2 linked regions of the Stieleria varia genome follow. The protein of the gene in region 1 interacts with the protein of each later gene in a pairwise test. Links are inferred from orthologs where the notes say so. Each region holds a gene or a part of one and is shown on either strand. Other genes may lie near its edges. The genes, in order: pepT and tpiA.

Region 1 (9,690 bases):
GCTGCCCAATGCCAACTGGGCCTTGCGGAGGTCTTGTTGGGCAACGGCCATCTCGCTGAGGATCGCACGTTCCTCTGTTTTGAAGACACCTTCGAGGTACTCTTGCCGGGCGATCTTGGCTTGCTCCACCGCCGCACGAGCGGTGGTCACGTTGGCTTCCGCTGCGATCACACTGATCTTGTCCTCCTTGAGCGCCGTCTCCAAAGCCGCAGCGTCGAGTTCGACCAACTTGTCGCCTTCGTTCACACGGGTTCCTTCGTCGATCACCCACAGAATCGGAATTCCGCTGCTGGTTCCCCGCGACTTGATCTCACAAACCAATTCGATATTGCTGCTGCTCTCGACTTCACCCTGTTCCAGCACGATATGATCAAAGGGTGCGACCACCACCGCCTGGGTGATGAGCGTGCTCGTATCGATGCCGGACTGTTTCTCCAGCATGTAACGGTAGCCGGCATAGCCGACCAATCCGGCGATCACGAGAACGGTGAGCAAAGCTCCCAGGAGACTGCCGCGGCGGCGATGTGCAATTTGGCGATGTGCGGTTTGGCGATGTGCAATTTGGCAACGGCAGAATTGCCAACGCTGCGATGATAATGACAATCGGTCATGGAGCATGGCCGGACTCAATTTGAGAAGGGGCGGGGGCGGGAGTGCCTGATTCGTTTGAACCCCGAGGGGGAGTCGAGGTCTCGCCTCGAATGCGACGAACCACAGAGGGTCCAGTCATTCTACTCGACAGTCAAAAATGACCACCTCCAGAAATGCCCTATTTGCCCGACTTTCCACTACTTTCGGGCTCAATCCGACGTCGCCGAGGCAGCTCTGAAAAACCGTGACTCGCGGCCAGGATGACCGCTCACACGCTCTGGAGCGGTTACGATGACGCGTTTGCCATTGTCCCCACCCGCACTGATGCCCCCGCCCGCATTACCAAACGGACACACACCATGCGACTCGCTGTTTCTGCCTATTTAGCCGTTTCATTTGTGTTTTACGGGCTCGCCTGCCCGTTGCATGCTGCAGATCCGCCTACGGTTGCCGACGATGCCCTGGAGGTGATCGAAAGCACACGGGGAGGCCGGCACTGGGTCGACGCGGCCACCGCCGATCCGATGGAAGCCCAGGATTCTCTCGGCAGCTTTGAGATCGCACAATCGTTGCGACTGGAACTATTCGCTGCAGAGCCCCTGGTCATGGATCCCGTTGCCATCACATTCGACCCCCAAGGTCGAATGTTTGTTGTCGAATACGGAGACTATCCGACGGGACCTCCAGAGGGCGAGCCACCGCTTTCACGAGTGGTCTTGATCGAGGACACGGATGACGACGGACGGGCGGACCAGCGAACCGTGTTTGCCGATGGCCTGAATTTTTGTCACAGCGCGATGCCCTATCGCGGCGGCTTGCTGATCGGGGAGCAAACTCGCATCGTGCACTTGGTCGATACCGATGGCGACGACATCGCTGATGTTCGAAACGTGCTCTTCGATGGATTCACGCCCGCGCACCCGCAGATGCAAATCGGAAACCCGAGGTGGGGAATCGACAACTGGGTGCATTGTAATTACGGGCCCGGCAAGATCGTCTCGTCGGCGTCACCGGATGAAGCGGTCGAGATGCCTCGGCGAGACTTTCTCTTCGATCCTCGAACGCTGCGATTTCGTGCCGATGGCGGTTGGGGACAGTTCGGCAACACGGTCGATCGCTGGGGCAACCGATTCTACTGCACCAACCGCAACCCGATCATCACGACTACATTGACGCCAGAGATCGCAGCGCGCAATCCCTTTCATTTGGTCTCGCGGATGTCATACGATGTTGCACCCTCCGGCGGCGACTCACGCGTCTATCCGTTGATCGAGATGAAGAGCAACTACCTTTCTCACGCGGGAACGCACACCGCGGCGTGCGGTGTGACGGCGTTGACCGGTGATGCCCTGGGAAAGGATACATCCGACAGACCTTATCAAGACAGCGTGTTTGTGTGTGAACCCATCGGGCACCTTGTGACTCGCAGCGTGATCGATCGCGAAGGCTCGATGCTGACGGCAAGTCGAGCTCAGAGACGCGTTGATTTTTTAGCATCCACCGATCCCTGGTTCCGTCCGGCCAGTCTCGCCAGTGGACCCGACGGCGCACTGTATCTGGCCGACATGTATCGACTGTGGGTCGAGCATCCCAAGTTCTTGCCGCCAGAGATCGCCGCCAAGTTGGATTGGCGCGCAGGAGAAGATCGAGGACGCGTCTATCGCATCGTTGCCAAGGACGTGTCTCCGCCAGCACCCTACGTCGAGCCCAGGACCGTCGCTGAGCGAGTCGCCATGTTGAGCGACCCGAACGGCTGGCGTCAATTCATCGCGCAACAACTGATCGTAGAAGACTACGCCGCATCGGGCAGCTCACGCGAAATGGTGGTGGCATTGCGGCAGCAGTTGCGATTGAGTCAAAGTTCCAGTGGACGGCTGCACTGTCTCTGGACTCTTGCGGGGATCCATGCGTTGGAGGATCAAGACTTGATCGCTGCACTGGGAGATTCCGACTGGCATGTCCGCGCCGCAGCGGCTCAACTCTCGTCGGACAGACTCGACAACGAAGCATTGCTGGACACCTTGATCGGCCACGTGGGAGACACCGACGATTCGGTGGTGCGGCAAGCCGTGATTTCGTTGGGCGGCACGACGTCAGAAGGGGCGACCGCTGCGTTGGCCAACGCAGCAAAACAACATTTCAACGACTCACTGATTCGGGACGCTATCCTGACGACGGCGGCAATGCGTTCGACGAAACTGCTGAAAGCGTGTGTAGCCGACGCGGAGTTTGTTTCCTCCGCCACCGACGATCGGCTTTCCTTTGTTCATGATTTGGCCGCCATCACCGGCGCTCGCGGAGAGACGAACGAAATCCGGGATTTTGTGCGGTCATTCTTTGGCGACCCCGCACCGCTCCAAGCATGGTGGCAATACGCCGCCGTCGTTGGTTTTGCGGATGGCTTGCAGCGACATCGTGGCCCCATGGGGCGAACGACCTTGGCGGCCTTTGTGAAGTCGCCCCCAAGCGAACTTGCCGCGGTCGCCGGCGTTCTGGCCGACTGGATCCGAGACGGCGAATCGGTGCTGAGCGATCCCGATGCATCTCTGGAAAGCCGCGTTGCTGCAATCGGGCTGTTGTCTCAACGCGGTGAAGCAGAGAGCTTGCCGATTTGGCGTGAGCTCTTCCGTGCGGATCAACCATCAGAGATTCAAGTCGCGGCCGTTCGCTCATTTTCCCGCGTCGTATCGACTGCCAAATGTCAGTTGCTCATTGAGCATTGGTCTCAACTCGCGCCGGCGGCGCGTCCCATAGCGATGGATACCATGCTGCGTCGCACTGATGGGACCCTTTCGATGCTTGAGGCGATGAAAGACAAAACCATGTCGCCATCATTGCTATCCATCGATCAACGTGTTCGGCTGCTCAAACACAGCGACGCGTCCATCCGCTCGCTTGCGTCTGAGTTGTTAGGCGGTGCGGTATCGGCCAATCGCCGTGCGGTCGCCGGGCAGTATCAGTCGGCCTTGACCGCTGACGCATCGCCTCAACATGGCGCGGCCGTGTTTCAACGCGCATGTGCCAACTGCCATCGATTGCGAGATGTCGGACACGAGATCGGACCTGACCTCACAGACGCGGTCAATCGCAGCCCGGAAGCCTTGCTCTATGACATCTTAGATCCCAATGCAAAGGTCGAGCCACGCTATACGTCTTATTCGATTCTGACCGATCGCGGTGAAGTCTATAGTGGATTGATCGTCAATGATTCGGGAGGGAACGTGGTGTTGAAGATGGCGGAAAACAAAGTCGTCTCCGTTTCGCGAGATGAAATCGAGGAAATCAAATCCAACGACATTTCCCTGATGCCCGAGGGGATCGAAAAGGAAGTGACGCCACAGCAAATGGCCGACTTGCTTGCTTACCTTCGCCAGCGTTGACAAAAGAATATCAGGAGCCTTTTTGGTTGAAGGGGTAGCTTTCTCTTTGGTAGGGTTTTGTGGAGTTGGTCTCGCCCTCGTTTCGTAGCCTTGGGTTCGATCCATGCCTCGTCCCCCCAAATGCGATGTCGCCGGGATGTACTGGGTCACGATGACTCATACGGCACGCTACCATGCACACTATCACACCACCGGAACCGGCCATCTCTACCAAGGCCGCTACAAGAGTTTTGCTGTTCAAAGTGACGACCACTTCTCTACCGTCTGCCGCTACGTCGAACGTCATGTGTTGTCCAGGCCTGGTGCGTCGCGGCGAAGGGACCGGGACAAGAGGTGACAGGCTAGAAAGCCTGACGTGCTTGGGATTGGCAGTGGGGGCACCAGTAGAGTTTTCTTGACGCTAGGTCTGTGGTTTCAATTGCGAAGTCGCAACCGGGGCAGTTTGGTTGGCGATAGACTCGAAAGCGTTCGCTGTCGGCCAACTGGGAGATTGGCTTGCCGGCTTCGCTGGCTGTGACGGTGATGATCTTGCCGTATTTCAATCCCGTCTTCATCATCCTGGTCAAGACTTTCCACATGTGATCAAAGTCTGGCTTGGTCAATGCATTGCCGGGCTTATTGGGATCCATCCCTATCTCGTAAAGCAACTCGGCGCGAAAAATGTTTCCCACGCCGGCGATCACGGATTGATCCAATAGCAACGCACCGATCGGTTTCTTGCTTACGGAAATAGAATCCCATGCCACGGATTTGCGGCCTCCGGCCAAAGGGTCTGGTCCCAACTTGCTGACGATCTCATCTCGTGTTTCGAGAGTGATCACACGACAGGTCGTCGGGCCGTTCAGATCGATGCACGCTTGTGTACCGATCATTCGCAACCGTACTTGGCCGACCGGTGGAGGCGGCGGGACTTTATGCTCGCGATATTTGCCGTAGCGTCCAAGGTGGATGTGTACGATCCGCTGGCCTTCAAATTCGTAGAACAAATGTTTCCCTGCCGCGTGAACACCGGTCAGGGTTTTGCCGGATACGTTGCGGGCGTCGGAGCGGAATCGTCCTTGTGGACTGGTGACTCGGATCACCTGGTCCCGGAGCATCTGGTCGTGTCGGCGTGCAATCCAATGGGTTTTGTGTCCTTCTGGCATCAATATTTTTTTGGTCGCTGGTTTGGCGTTGCGGGGGAGAGGAAGACAACGGTTTGGGGCGATTGCGGGCGGAGAATCAAGCGTGAAGGGGTGGGAACGGCAGATTCCTGCTCCAAGCTGCTTGGCAGGCGTGTTCACTTGCCTATTCGAGGCACCGGAACCTGGATCGTTTGCAGGGACTGTACTGCCGCGAGAAGCCTATTCGTCCGTTAGGCGGCTTGTTCTGGATGGGTTACCAGGGAATACTTCTAGTTGGCGGTTGTGTCGGGACCGCCTACGAATAACGTCCCGACACAGATTTCAATTCAAACCAGATTCGAGGCCCATCATGCGCAAGTTCGCATTCCTGTTCCTGTTGCTTCCCGTTTTCTGCACGTTGACGACCCTGACGGGTTGCGGTGAGCCACAGAACGCTGTGGTGGAGCCTGCTGCAGAAGTCACTCCAGAAGAAGTGGCACAAGAAGAAGAGTCGACGGAAACAACCGCTGAGTAATCTTTGGCTCAGCGAGACGATGAATCGGGATCACTCGCCTCGATTCGAATGACGTGGCACCATCACACCGCATCGTTTTTCAACGATCTCAAGATGGTGCTGCAGGTGACCAGCGGCAATCCACGCCAGCGCGCGCGTGGTGAGCTGCTGGCCGTCGGCCGTCCCTCGACGGTCCCAAGCAAGCGGCGACAATCGCTTCAGCAACATCAGATTTGCTTTTCTCAAATCGCCCAGCTCGGTGATCAAGTGCGAGAAGTTGCCCAGGCCGAATCGGCTATCCGCATACGCATTCTCGTCCCAGCCTGGTAGTGGCGTTGGGTCACCGGCGGCAAACCGCAAGATTCGATAGCCGCTCACACGTTCGGCGTTCGCACAGTGTTCAAAAACTTGGCGAATGGTCCATCCATACGGTGAATGGATTCGGTCGACTTGTTCGGTGCTGATGCTACTGGCAAGTTCACAGAGCCAATGCATTTGGTCCTGCATGACCGAGAGAACACAGTCGCCCGGCACGTTCTCTATCAGTTGTCGATGGTAGTCGGCTGAGTATTCATCGCCCACGCAACGGCGACTTGCAAATCGCTGTTTCATTTAGATTTCCAATTGATCAAGCAGATCTTTGATGGCGTCCGCGGTGTCGTTGATCGACTGCGAATCGATGGTGTGTGGTCCAAGGAACTCATGGAATCGTGCATCGGCACCGGATTCTTTCAGCAGATCCCTCAAACGCTTGGCGCTTTCGAACGGCAGGATGGGATCCTGGGTGCCGTGTGCTTGGTAGACCTGGACTCCCGCCAAGTGATCTGGCATGGCTGCTTTCCACTGAGACTCGCACACGACGGTTCCAGAAAACTGCATCAGCAACTGTGGCTTGGGGATGTCACCTCGGAGCGTGGTTTCCATCGAGAGCATGGCCCCCTGAGAAAATCCGCCCAGCGCAAGGGGCGCTTTTTCTCCTGACGGGATTTCTTTTCTGGCGACTTCACGGACGACGGCACGGATCAGTGAGGAAAGTGCCTCCCGAGCCTCGACGATTCCCGGCGGCTCTTTTTGGTGCAGTTCATCAAACCGCTTGGCCTGGACCATGTCCATCAGCGCGGCCATGTTCAGCGGCCACCATGCGCGACCTTGGGGCATCCCGAACTCCGCGAGCGAGTGAGGTGCAATCGGGCAAACAAACAGAATTCGCGACGCATCCGAACCCAGGCACTCGATCCATTCCATCGCCACGCCCAGCAGGTCATGTCCCGGGGCGCCATAGCCGTGGCACAGCACGACGGCCAATTCCGGTCGACTGCGCGGAGCAACGACGTAGCTGTCCAGGTCGCCGAAGCGTACTTTTTCTGGGGAAATCATTTCATTATCCGCTTTGCGTTTGCTGCCCAATTTGATGGACGGCTCACCGAAAGATTAAAAGTTGACGCTCCACTAGCATCGCTGTTCGCTCCACAACCGCAAGGTCTCGATGAGATGTTCGACCGCCTGAACCATTTGATCCAAGCAGGCAAATTCACGAACGCTGTGGATGTTGTGTTGTCCACTGGACAGGTTAGGCGTCGGCAAACCTCGCTCGGTCAATTGTGAACCATCGGTCCCGCCGCGGACAATCTCCAGGCTGCAAGGGCGTCCGAGATTCTGGAATGCTTGTTGGGCCAAATCGACAGCTTGGGGCAAGGATTGCAGTCCGTCACGCAGATTTCGGTACTGACGTCGGATGGAGACTTCGAATTTCAGGCCCGGCGTTTTATCGGCCACGGATTGCGCCACCTGCTCGAGCTGAGCGGCGTAGCGATCCAGGTCGTCGGTTTCAAAGGAACGCAAGATCAGATCGACCCTTGCCTGGCCGACACCACCGCTGATCGTATGGGGATGAATGAACCCATCGCGTCCGTCGGTTGTTTCCGGCGTATCGGTGTCGCGCGGCAAGGCAGCGACAAAATCGGCCGCCGCACGCACGGCGTTGATCATGCGTCCTTTGGCGATCGCCGGATGAATGTTATCGCCGATGAATCGGACCGTCGCGGCATTTGCCGAAAAGGTTTCCACGTCGATATCGCCTGCACCGCCGCCGTCCACCGTGTAGGCGACCGTCGCATCGAGTTTATCCAGATCAATCTTGTCCGTGCCATGGCCGATCTCTTCGTCGCAAGTCATCAGGATTCGAACCGGGCCGTGCATCAGATGCGGGTTTTCGATCAGAGTGTGGGCGAGTTCCATGATGATCGCCACACCGGCTTTGTCGTCTCCACCCAACAACGTGGTGCCATCGGTTGTGATAAGTGTGCTGCCGATCAGTTGTTTTAGCGCCGGGCACGAGTCGACTCGGATCATCTCGCCTGACGGCAATGTGATATCGCCTCCCGCGTACGCATCGATGACTTGCGGCCGAACGTTATCCCCCGGGGCCTCCGGCGAGGTGTCCATGTGGGCGACCAAAGCGACCGCGGGGCTGCCGCCGCCGTCTGTCGCGGGCACGGTTCCCCACACGAGTGCATTTTCGTCTTGGTGGGCGTCGTCGACGGACATCTCCTGCAGCTCGGCGAGCAGGATCTTGCCCAACGCCGCTTGAGATGCCGTGCTGGGATAGGTTTGGCTGTGCGGATCCGCCGCCGTGCCAATCTGGACATAGCGGAGAAACCTCTCCAGCAGGCGATCCCGGCGGATCACGACGCGATGGTACGAGTGGTTGGGGTCGTTCGAAATCATCTCGCGTTGTTGCTCCGGGTGGGTTCGACAATCGGGCGGGTGTGGTAAGTTATCGCCTCGGCGTTCATGACTTCGTCTCCATCCTGATCGAACCTACGCGATGCCAGAAGCCGTAGCTCATTTAGTCTTTGATTGCGAAAGTATCGCCGATGGTGAGCTGATCGCGAAAGTCCGCTACCCGGGACAGGGTCTTTCTGCCTGTGAGGCGATTAAGACTTACCAGGACGAATTGATGGAGCAAAAGGGGACGACCTTCATACCCTACACGTTCCAAATGCCGATTTCCGTCGTGGTGGCGAAAGTCGCCAAGGATTTTCAGTTGATCGATCTGGTTTCCTTGGACGAGCCCAAGTTTCGCAGCCACGTGATCACGGCCCACTTTTGGAAGGGCTGGGAGGTCTACAAACGCCCGCAATGGGTGACCTTCAACGGACGCACCTTTGACCTCCCGCTGATGGAAATGGCCGCCTTTCGCTACGGAATCTCGCTCGGCCAGTGGTTCAAATCCGACGGCTATCGATCGCCACGCAATCGGTTTTCTGTCGACGCCCACATGGACCTGCAAGATCTGTTGACGAATTTCAGTGCGACGCGTTTCAACGGCGGTCTGAATCTGGCGGCTCAGATCCTCGGCAAACCCGGCAAGATCACTTTGACGGGCGACCAAGTCCAGGAGCAATACGACGCGGGGGACTTGCAGGCCATCAGCGACTATTGCCGATGCGATGTTCTGGACACGTACTTTGTCTTTCTGCGTTCCATGGTCCTGACCGGCAAAATGTCTCTCGAGCGAGAACTGGAGCTGGTCGCCCAATCCAAAGCATGGATCGAGCAGCGTGCCGATCTGTGTGCCGCCTATGCAACTTACTTGGAACGGTGGAACCAGTGGGATGACCCTTGGGAGAATGAAGACCTGACGTGACCGACGACGTCCTGCTGAAAGCCACCGAGCTGTGTCGCTCTTTCAAGGGCCGCGCGGTGCTTGATCATGTGTCACTCTCGATCAACGGTGGAGAACGGATCGCGGTGACCGGGCCGTCCGGCAGCGGAAAGAGCTTGCTGCTGCGAAGCCTTGCGATGCTGGAACCGATTGACGGAGGCACGCTGCAATGGCGGGGTGCCACCTTGGCGGACAAAGACGTTCCACGTTTTCGCAGCCAAGTGATGTACGTCCAGCAACGTACCGCCCAGTTTGATGAGACGGTCCTGGACGTACTGAGAATGCCATACGCCCTGTCGATCCATCGTCATCGTGAATTTTCTCGCCAGCACGCTGCGGATTGGCTGAAACGCTTGGGCCGACCTGGCGACATGCTATCACAGCTGCACTCGGAATTGTCCGGTGGCGAATCGCAGTTGATTGCGTTGGTTCGCG
Region 2 (9,800 bases), 8.4 Mb from region 1 along the record:
CGACACCTTCGACGGCGTCTATCACTCTCACGTCCTAGAGCATCTTGCCCCCGCCGACGCGCGATCCATGTTGACCGAATGCCGACGCGTCTTGCGCCCAGGCGGCGTCTTGCGGATCGTTGTGCCGGACTTGGAGGGCATCGCTCGAACTTACCTGCAAACGCTGGACGCCGCCGCCTCGCATGACGTGACCGACACCCAATCCACCGCCGCCGAGTTGGACCGAGCCAATCACCATTGGATGACGTTGGAAATGCTCGACCAGCTTTCGCGACAACGTGGCGGCGGCGAGATGGGCAAAGTTCTAGCGTCAGAGAAGCCTATCAACCGCGACTTCTTGCTGCGTCGAATGGGACATCAGGTCACGGGCAACAGTAATCGCAACGACGGTGGTGGTAAACCTCGCAAAACCATCGGGCAACGCTTGCGCCAAGTCCTCAACGGACTGCGAAAACAAACCGCGTTGGCCGCCGTGACTTTGATCGAAGGCCAAATGGGACGGGCGGCGTATCGCGAAGGCCGCTTCCGTCAGTCCGGTGAAATCCATCGTTGGATGTACGACCGAGTTTCTCTGGCTGCCTTGCTCGACGAACTCGGTTTTGACGAACCGACCGTCTGCGCGGCCCACGAAAGTCGCATCGAGTCGTTTGATCACTACCAACTCGATCGCGACGGCGATCAACAACGCAAACCGGACTCGATGTACATGGAAGCTCACAAGCGAGCAGCATCGATAGCGGTGGGCAAGTCACAGACCGAATCGTCGTCGGCGAGCAAAGCCGCGTAAAGCGATCGATACGCGTCGGCTTCGCGTTGTGCGGTGTACTGATCCGCCGCGATCCGTTTGGCGTTTTCTCCTTGCGAGCCTGTCGCCTCACGATCGCTTGCCATTGCGGCAAGTTTTTCGGCGAGATCATCTGCATCGGCCAACTTCGCCAGTCGCCCGGTCTGTCCATCGATGACTAAGTCTGGAATGCCTGAGACATCAAAACCCAGCATGGCGGTTCCGCCCGCCATGGCTTCCATCGCGGTCAACGGCAAGTTGTCTTCCGTCGACGGCACGATGAACACATCGCTGGCGTTGTAGACCTGCATCCTCGCTGCGGTTCCTTGGAGGTATCCGAGGGAACGAATGGGAATGTTCGAATCGGGGAACTGGCCACCGCCGAACACCAGGCCTTGCACCTTGCGTCCTGCACTTTGAGGCCAACCCTGTTGTGACAGTTTCTGAAGCGCCGCGATCAAGAACCGTGCGCCTTTGCGTTGATTGTCCAGGTCGGCTGCGCCGAAACAGAACACAAACGCATCGGGGTCGATGCCGAGTTGTTCTCGGGCCGCTGCGCGATCGGTCGCCGCGGCATGAACTTCGTCGGACAGTCCGTAGGGGATCCGATGAAACGACTTCGCCTGTCGAAAGATCGGACTTTCCGCGGCCTGCCCGATCAGCCATCGGCTAGGCGCAACGACGTGCAGGTTCAATCGTTTCAGCAAGCCGAGCTTGATTTCGAAATACTGTCGACTCCAGTCTTGGGGGCCACGATCCGATTCCGCCAACTGGGGACACTGGCCACAGCCCTCGGTGAACCGTCGGCATCCGGCGCTGAAGTGGCAGCCGCCGGTCAGCGGGTTCATGTCGTGCAGGGTCCAGACGATCGGCATCGCGGGGGGGATCGACGCAAAGAAGCTTTCGTAATCAATCAGCTTGGTCACCCAGTGCAAATGGATGATGTCCTCTCCGGTCAACTTGGCATTGGCGGGCGGCCACGGTGTGCGGGGGGCACCCTGGGGCGAAGAAAAAATTTCAAAGCCGGCGGGCCGACGACGCATCGCTCGTTTGAAACTTTGTCGATGAAGTCGAAACCGAATCGCCGCGGCCCACCGAGTCGGCAGGGGCATACTCCAGCGGGTTGCGACCATTGCGTTTGGGTCTGCGACCAGTGCCTTCGGGTCTGATGAGTCCGCTTCGTCGCCCAGTTTGGCGGGAAAGTAGAGCTGTGCATCGACGTTTTGCTGTCGCAGAGCGTGCGTCAGTTGGCGGGCTCCACTGGCCGCGCCCCCTTGCAGCAGACCGGTCATCAGGTGAATTTTCACGTTAGGTGGCTCCAGGGAGGCTTTCGTCGCCACTGTGACCTTGGCCCAGCGGCCTGAGAGAGGGCACATTGCGCCGGACGGAATAAATCCTTTGGCCTCGACGGAAACCGGCCCCCGTTGATACACTTTGAGGCTTCTTTGCTGCCACCCGAAATTACCCAGCCTGCCCGCTAAAGCGATTTTCTACCGTGATCCTGATCTTGAAAAGCGGTGCGACCGATGAGCAAATCCAGCACGTCCTGGATCGCGTCGACGCATTAGGCCTGCAAGCCCACCTGAGCCGCGGAACGTACCGAACGATTGTCGGCATCATCGGCGACGAACAAAAACTCACCGAAGAACCCTTGAAAGCCATCCCAGGCGTCGCCCAAGTCATCGCTGTGATGCCTCCCTACAAGTTGGCTTCGCTGGACGCGCACCCCGAACCGAGCGTCATCGATGTATCCGGCGTCAAGATCGGCGGTGGTAACTTGGCGATGATCGCCGGCCCCTGCAGCGTCGAAGAAGAAGACCGGATGCATCGGATCGCCGAAGCGGTCAGTGCAGCGGGCGCGAACTTGTTTCGCGGAGGCGCTTTCAAACCACGCACCAGTCCGTACGCTTTCCAGGGCATGGGCGAAGAAGGTCTGAAGCGATTGCGTGATGTCGGTCACGCCCACGGCATGCCGGTCGTCACCGAAGTCACCGATCCACGTTTGGTGGATTTGGTCAGCGAGTATTCCGATATGTTGCAAGTCGGCGCTCGCAACATGCAGAACTTTGCCCTGTTGACGGAAGTCGGCAAGTCGGAGCGTCCTGTGTTGCTCAAGCGAGGCATGTCGGCATCGATCAGCGATTTGTTGATGTGCGCCGAATACATCTTGTCCCAAGGCAACATGAACGTGGTCTTGTGCGAACGTGGCATCAAAAGTTTCGATACCGCGACCCGCAACCTGTTCGACGTGGCCGCCGTTCCGTTGGTGCATCAACTTAGTCACCTGCCGATCATCGTCGATCCGTCCCACGCCACGGGACGCCCGGACTTGATCCCCGCTTGTGCCATGGCCGGCCTTGCCGCCGGCGCTGACGGGGTACACATCGAAGTCCATGACTGCCCCGAAGTCGCCAAGAGCGACGGACCGCAAGCCTTGTTGCCTGAACAATATGCAGAAGTGGCGAGCCAAATGCGTAAGCTCGCCGAGCTGCTTGGAAAAACCATCTCACCGCTGCCGGAGACAATTGCGTGACCCGACGTACCATCATTGCTGGAAACTGGAAAATGAACACCCGCGCCGGCTCGGCGACCGAGTTGGCTCGCGGTGTCATGCAAGCCGTTGGCGAAAATCCGTCGGTCGAAGTCGCAGTTTGCCCGCCATCGGTGTATTTGCACTCGGTGGCTGACGTACTGGCTGGCTCCTCTGTGGGCCTGGGCGCACAAAACCTATACGCCGCCGCCGACGGTGCTTACACCGGCGAAGTCAACGCGGCAATGTTGTGTGACGTCGGTTGCCGTTACGTCATCCTGGGACACAGTGAGCGACGCGCACTGCTCGGCGAAACCGACGCCATGATCAGCGAAAAACTCGCTGCCGCGCTTGCCGGTAATTTGGTCCCGATCGTTTGCGTCGGTGAAACACTGGAGGATCGCCGATCGGATAATACCGAGAAAGTCGTCGAGACACAGTTGCGTGGATCGTTGGCTGGACTGGATGAAACACGTGCCGCTGGTGTCGTCATCGCTTATGAGCCCGTTTGGGCAATCGGAACCGGCGAGACGGCCAGCCCGGAACAAGCAGAAGCGGTTCATGCGTTCATTCGCAAACTGCTGGGCGAACTGTTCGGCAGCGAAGTCGGCGATCAGATGCGGATCCAATACGGCGGCAGTGTCAAACCGGGCAATGCCAAGGAATTACTGTCTCAACCGAATATCGACGGCGCACTGGTCGGCGGAGCAAGCCTCACGGCAGAAGACTTTGTCGGCATCATCAACGCTGCCTAGCTAGCCGCTCAATCCAAATACATTTTCAACGGAGTTTATCATGAGTTTGTTACTGTTCGCATCGTACCAAAGCGCGTTCTTGGGTTGGGCGATGGGCATCCTGTCCCTAATGCTGATCCTGCTGATTCTCGTGCAACGAGGCAAGGGCGGCGGATTGACCGGTGCATTGGGCGGACCCGGCGGTCAAAGCGCATTCGGCAGCAAAGCGGGCGATACCTTCACGCTGATCACCGTCGTCTTTGCGACGGTCTGGGCTTTGGTTTGTGCCGTCGCGATGTGGTCGCTCGGCACCCAAGTAACCGAGATCGCGGAAGTCCCTGCGGTGATCGAAAGCCGGGGCGAGGACACCGGAACCGCTGTGATCCCCAGCATGGGCGGTGACGCTGGCGACCTGAGCGGCCTCAGTGGATTGAGCGGACTGCCGTTGGACTCGGACGATTCGACCGAGACTCCCTCGATGGACCTGACGCCTGCAACGCCCGACAGCACCCCTGCGACGGAAACACCCGAGCCCGGCGATACACCGGCTGAGGAACCAACAACGACAGAGACGCCCGCAAGCGAAACTCCCGCAAGCGAAACCCCCGCTGCTGAGACAACTTCGACAGAAACGCCCGCTGCCGACGCACCTGCATCAGAAACGCCCGCCGCTGAGCCCGCCGCTGAGCCGGCCAGCACAGAGCCGGCCAGTACTGAAACGCCAGCCGAGACGGAACCGGCGCCCGCGGAGTGATTTCGCCCAGCCCGCTTTCCAGTTCTCTTGAACCCGCCTGCACGATCGCAAAGCATACCGTGACCTCAAATTCCGTCCGCAGCATGACCGGCCAGGGGCATGCACAGATCCAGAACGAGCTGGGGACGTTTTCGGTGGAGGTGCGCACGGTCAACAACCGTGGGTTGAAGTGTGTCATACGGACCAGCGACTCGCTTTCGTCTTTGGAATCCAAGATCGAAGCGACCGCGCGGACGCTAATTCATCGTGGCAGCGTGCAATTGAATCTGCAATGGCGACGTCCCGGCGACGAAACGCCTCAGCGGATTAACGAAACCGTTCTGGCTGGCTATTTTCAGCAATGTCGGCGCGTTCTCGACAAACAAAACGGGAATGGTTCGATCGATATCACGGGGCTGCTGGAGCTGCCAGGCGTCCTGATCAATTCGCCCGTTGAGGATCGACAGAATGACGATGTGATTTGGGATGCGGTACACCAAACCCTTGTCGCTGCCATCGTCAACCTCAACCAATTGCGTGACGCCGAAGGCGTAAACATGGCGGCAAGTTTAGAAGCGGATTGCCAAGTCATCCGAACGCAAGTCGATGAAATCACCCTGTTGGCGCCAGAAGCCATCGAGAGTTACCGCGAACGTTTGGAGACGAAGGTCAAGCAGGCCTTGGAGAAACACGACATCAACGTTCAGACCGTCGACCTGCTGCGTGAAGTCCAGGTCTATGCGGACCGGGCCGACATCAGCGAAGAAGTCACCCGGCTGGGCAGCCACCTGCAACTGTTCCTGGCCGTGATGCGTGGCGAACACACCGACCGAAAAACCTCCCCCGGCGACAAGTCGACGGCGGAACCGACCGGGCGTAAACTGGATTTCATCATCCAAGAGATGTTCCGCGAAACCAACACCATCGGCAGCAAAGCCAATCATGCGGGGATCTCGGCCCGGGTCGTCGAAGTCAAATGTGCGATCGAACGGATGCGAGAACTGGTCCAGAACCTGGAATAGGGAACAACGATACAATCACTGGCGCACTTCGTAGTGGGATTCGCCAGAACTCCTTTCGCCTGGGATTTCCGCCGAAATCCACTACACCATTTATTGAGGACGCGTTCCTAAAGCGATGCCAGCAAGCCGACCTGCCGCGAGAAGTGTCGGGCAAAGCGAGACAATCATGAACTCAAGCAATGCTCAATTGATTATCATCTCTGGTCCGAGCGGGGCCGGAAAATCCACCGTCGTCAATCGGTTGCTGGACGAGTGCCCGCTGCCGCTGGCGCTGAGCGTGTCAGCGACCACCCGAGCAGCACGACCGGGGGAAGTCGACGGACGGGAGTATCATTTTCTCTCCCAAGAGAGATTCGATGCCCTCAAAGCCGAAGATGCCTTTCTGGAGTGCAAAGAGGTTTTCGGCCGTGGACATTGGTACGGCACCCTGCGGAGCGAAGTCGCCTCGGGCATCGCGGCAGGAAAATGGATCATTCTGGAAATCGACGTCGAAGGTGCCTTGGACATCCTCGACCACGACGAATTTTCACCTATCACACTTTTCATCCATCCCGGAGGGATGGACGAGCTGGAGCGAAGGCTCCGAGGACGAGGGACCGAGAGTGAAGAAGCGATCAGCCGTCGACTGGAGACTGCGCTCGCTGAGATGAGATACCTGCATCGATATCAGTATGAAATCATCAACGGCTCGGTCGATGCCGCCGTTGCCCAAATCTGTCAGATTTTGAACGACAAAAAGGAAGCACAAGCATGCTCGAAGAACTGAAAGAAGAAGAGATCGTCAACAAGGTCGGTGGACGCTTCAAACTGAGCACCCTGATCCAAAAACGCTTGGTCCAACTCAACCAAGGCAGCCGCGCGTTGGTCAACGCCGACACGCACGATAAGATGTCCATCGTCTTGCAAGAGATCATGCAAGACAAAATTGTCTTGAACATGGAAAACGAAGTCGAAACGCTACAAGAACTTGACTTGGATGCCACGATCGCTGCAGCGGAAGCCCCCGAGCTGGACATGGGCGACCTGTAGGTCATGCTCCGCATGACAAAATACGGTCCCCCCATCATCACGTAGAAGCGTCTCTCCGAGACGCTAACCATTCCCTTCGATGATCGATACACGAACGAACGATCGTGAGCAACTGAAGTGGCTCGCTGCTTTCCATCTCATCATTGCAGGGCTCTGGCTTTTCAGCCTGTGGATTGTCACCAATCAGCTTCGCATTCTGAATGCTTTCGACGAGGCTCAGTCGGCAAGTGGGCCAAACGCTTTCGCCTCTGACACCCGTGGCAATCCCTTGGCTTGGTATGTGAAAGGACTTGCCGCATTGATCTCGATCTTTGTCTGCTTGAACATCGTTTCTGCAGTTTTGCTTTTCAAGCAAAAACTGCGATCGTTCTCGCTTGCTGTCTCAGGAGTCAACTGCTTGCACGCTCCCATCGGTACTGCACTAGGGGTGGTCACATTTCTAGTGCTGTTCAGGCCAAGCGTACGCAGTCTGTATAGCGAGAATCCGTTGCATCCAGCGTCGGCAGAACCCTGAAATGCTCACTGTGCGTATATCAGCAGCCGACGCTCTTTTTGTGGCTTCTTGTGTTTTTCGTGGCTCACCTGGTTCGCTGATCCTTGCCAAAGAGTGTTTGCCACAACAAGCACGAAACAACGCGAGAATGGGTGCTCTCGGAAAAGGAGCCGACGACCGCTGATACCTGGAAACACAGACAGAAGTCGCAAAGGAAGCGGGACTGGAACCAGCAAAAGCAATCCCGACGTACGATCTCGACCTGACACTACGCCCTGTCTGACACCGGGCAGGCGGTTTGAGATAAAATCGTTTTGAGGCCGATTGGACGTTCCGATCCAAGTCCGTTGTACGAATAGCCCTCAAAACCGAAGCGTCAACAAAACATGTGGACATGCCCGCATTGCGACGGCACGACGGATGACGAATTCCGGATCTGTTGGACGTGCAGAATCCCGCGAGGGAAACCTGCCGACTTTCACGAGCGTGCTCCGGTTCGACGGGATTTCCACACCGCTTCACCTGAATCGCCTGACGCGAGCTTGCAGACGATGCTTCCTGCCGCGGAGGTTCAAACGCGAGTCATTTGCGTACTCCAGGGACTTACTTCTGTCGTGATGGCAGCAATATCCATCTGGTGTTTCTCAATCCTAAACACGCAGCCAAGAGCGTTTGCGACATACTTCAGCACAGTCTCGTCAAGCAGGGCCGAATTGCTTACCGCTGTTTGGAACGCAACCGTTTTGCATTTGATCGTCTCGCTTCTTGCCTTGGCAGCAGCCGCATGTATCTGCTGTCGACGTGCTTACTGGTTCTGCATCGTCGTTTTTGCGATGGAGTTCTTGGTCTGGCCATTCGGAGCACTCGTAGCTCTCGTTTCGTTCGCAGTGTTCTTGCAACCTGCTGTGATCGATTCATTGCTGCGTGGCCGAACCGAATACCAGCAAGAGATTTCCTCAGAACTGGCGGAACAAGGATGAAGTTGAAACGCGTCTATTTGCTTCCCTTCTTTGTGTAGGCCAATTGCATGAATTTGGTTTCCTCGCCGCCTTGAAGCGTGATGTACATGGTCATCACACGTTTCCCATCCTTGTAGACGGTCGTCATCCTGTGCTTGGCCGGATTGCCGTCCATGCCGGGCGCCATTCCGACAAGCGTCATGGTCTTTGTTTCTTTGTCATACTCACCTTTCAGGTGCATCATCCCAGGACTGAGAGAATCCACCCAAGTGCCAACGTATTTCTTTGTTTCGGGATCGTAGCCAGTGCTTCCGTGGCCCTTGAAATCCAGTCCCATCATTTTCCCTTCAAAGTCGCTGATCAGCCAAAAGTTGCCCAGCATCTTGTTGGATTCGGTGCCCCGGGTGACTTCAGGAGTTCCACTTGCGTAATTGGTGATTTCGACATCCCAATCCCCAACATCTTCTCCAAGCACGTCGTACTCCTGACCTGCGGCGGGAATCTGAGCAAACGCGTTGGCTCCGATGAGTCCGTATGGAATCATCATGAAGCCGAATAGGAACGTAAGCTGTTTGATTGAGTTTTTCATTTTGCCATTCGGGAAAGTGGAGAAACTGAATGTGGGGCTGTCCGTCGGCATCAGTTGAGAGATCAAACGGACGAACGATGGTGATTATACCGCCAACATCGCTGTGCCAACCCTTCGAAGCTCCGGCCGATGAAACCGGGTGCAGTTGGGAACGGGCCGTTTCGCCGCATCGGTCGGATCACCGAAGTGGTTTTCGGCGGGTTCAAACTGACCTCGGTCGATGCAACCGAGGAGAGTTGCGGCGTATGGCATTTCACATCGGCATTCATCGGCGAGATTCCGTCTGACCAAATTGAATGGGACCAATAGGACAAATGCGACCAATAAGACCCATCGATCCTAGAAGTCCCATAGGTCTCATCGATCGGATTTGCCAGATCTCTTCTCTCTCTGCCACTGAAGTTGGACAAACTTCTTTGTCAAGCGAAAAGCTGGCTGAATTGGCGCGGCCCTCTTGCCAGTCGATAATGCTTGGGAAAGGATCGTCCCAACATGCATGAAACCTCGCTTAGTCTACTCGAACGCCTTCGCCAGTCCTCAGAAAACGAGGCCTGGAATCGGTTAGCAGGTCTCTACACGCCGCTGATTCGGGCGTGGTTGCGACGATACGACGTTCAGGAGTGCGACGCGAACGACCTCGTTCAAGAAGTTTTGCTATCCGTATCCAAAGATCTCGGCAAGTTTGAGCATCGCGGGCATCCGGGCGCATTTCGTGGATGGCTGAAGGCGATTTTGATCAACCGGTTGAGGAAGTTTTGGCGAGCACGGGACCATCGTCCCCTGGCACGGGGCGACTCGGATATCGACGCTAGGCTGGCGCTATTGGACGACCCGGCTAGCGAAATGAGCCTGATCTGGAATCGCGAGCATGACCAATATGTCCTCCGGCAACTCCTGACGCTTGCGGAGCCGCATTTCGAGCCGAAT

What was found.
Region 2: the proteins of pepT (region 1) and tpiA interact in binary tests that used the Escherichia coli proteins (3 or more experiments, as listed by UniProt). The link is inferred for Stieleria varia from one-to-one orthologs.

Annotation. Positions count from the first base shown.
Region 1 is NZ_CP151726.1:9,380,280-9,389,969, reverse strand. Bases 6,158-9,038 are described here. They hold pepT (peptidase T), read right to left. Parts: upstream 8,277-9,038; coding sequence 7,038-8,276; downstream 6,158-7,037. Other genes in these bases: Pla52nx_RS31710 (3'-5' exonuclease), read left to right, coding at 8,416-9,038; Pla52nx_RS31720 (alpha/beta hydrolase), read right to left, coding at 6,201-6,965; Pla52nx_RS31725 (DinB family protein), read right to left, coding at 6,158-6,200. Outside these bases: Pla52nx_RS31750 (efflux RND transporter periplasmic adaptor subunit), read right to left, coding at 1-618; Pla52nx_RS31745 (PVC-type heme-binding CxxCH protein), read left to right, coding at 852-3,971; Pla52nx_RS31735 (Fpg/Nei family DNA glycosylase), read right to left, coding at 4,313-5,116; Pla52nx_RS31730 (hypothetical protein), read left to right, coding at 5,445-5,609; more of Pla52nx_RS31725, read right to left, coding at 5,640-6,157; more of Pla52nx_RS31710, read left to right, coding at 9,039-9,237; Pla52nx_RS31705 (ABC transporter ATP-binding protein), read left to right, coding at 9,234-9,690. UniProt on the Escherichia coli protein: Cleaves the N-terminal amino acid of tripeptides.
Region 2 is NZ_CP151726.1:1,018,403-1,028,202, forward strand. Bases 2,201-5,191 are described here. They hold tpiA (triose-phosphate isomerase), read left to right. Parts: upstream 2,201-3,313; coding sequence 3,314-4,069; downstream 4,070-5,191. Other genes in these bases: aroF (3-deoxy-7-phosphoheptulonate synthase), read left to right, coding at 2,280-3,317; secG (preprotein translocase subunit SecG), read left to right, coding at 4,110-4,802; Pla52nx_RS03585 (YicC/YloC family endoribonuclease), read left to right, coding at 4,862-5,191. In the rest of the region: Pla52nx_RS03560 (class I SAM-dependent methyltransferase), read left to right, coding at 1-787; Pla52nx_RS03565 (glycosyltransferase), read right to left, coding at 715-2,091; more of Pla52nx_RS03585, read left to right, coding at 5,192-5,803; gmk (guanylate kinase), read left to right, coding at 5,970-6,569; Pla52nx_RS03595 (DNA-directed RNA polymerase subunit omega), read left to right, coding at 6,554-6,832; Pla52nx_RS03600 (hypothetical protein), read left to right, coding at 6,912-7,346; Pla52nx_RS03605 (hypothetical protein), read left to right, coding at 8,039-8,305; Pla52nx_RS03610 (DUF1579 domain-containing protein), read right to left, coding at 8,319-8,873; Pla52nx_RS03615 (hypothetical protein), read left to right, coding at 9,003-9,182; Pla52nx_RS03620 (RNA polymerase sigma factor), read left to right, coding at 9,366-9,800. UniProt on the Escherichia coli protein: Involved in the gluconeogenesis. Catalyzes stereospecifically the conversion of dihydroxyacetone phosphate (DHAP) to D-glyceraldehyde-3-phosphate (G3P).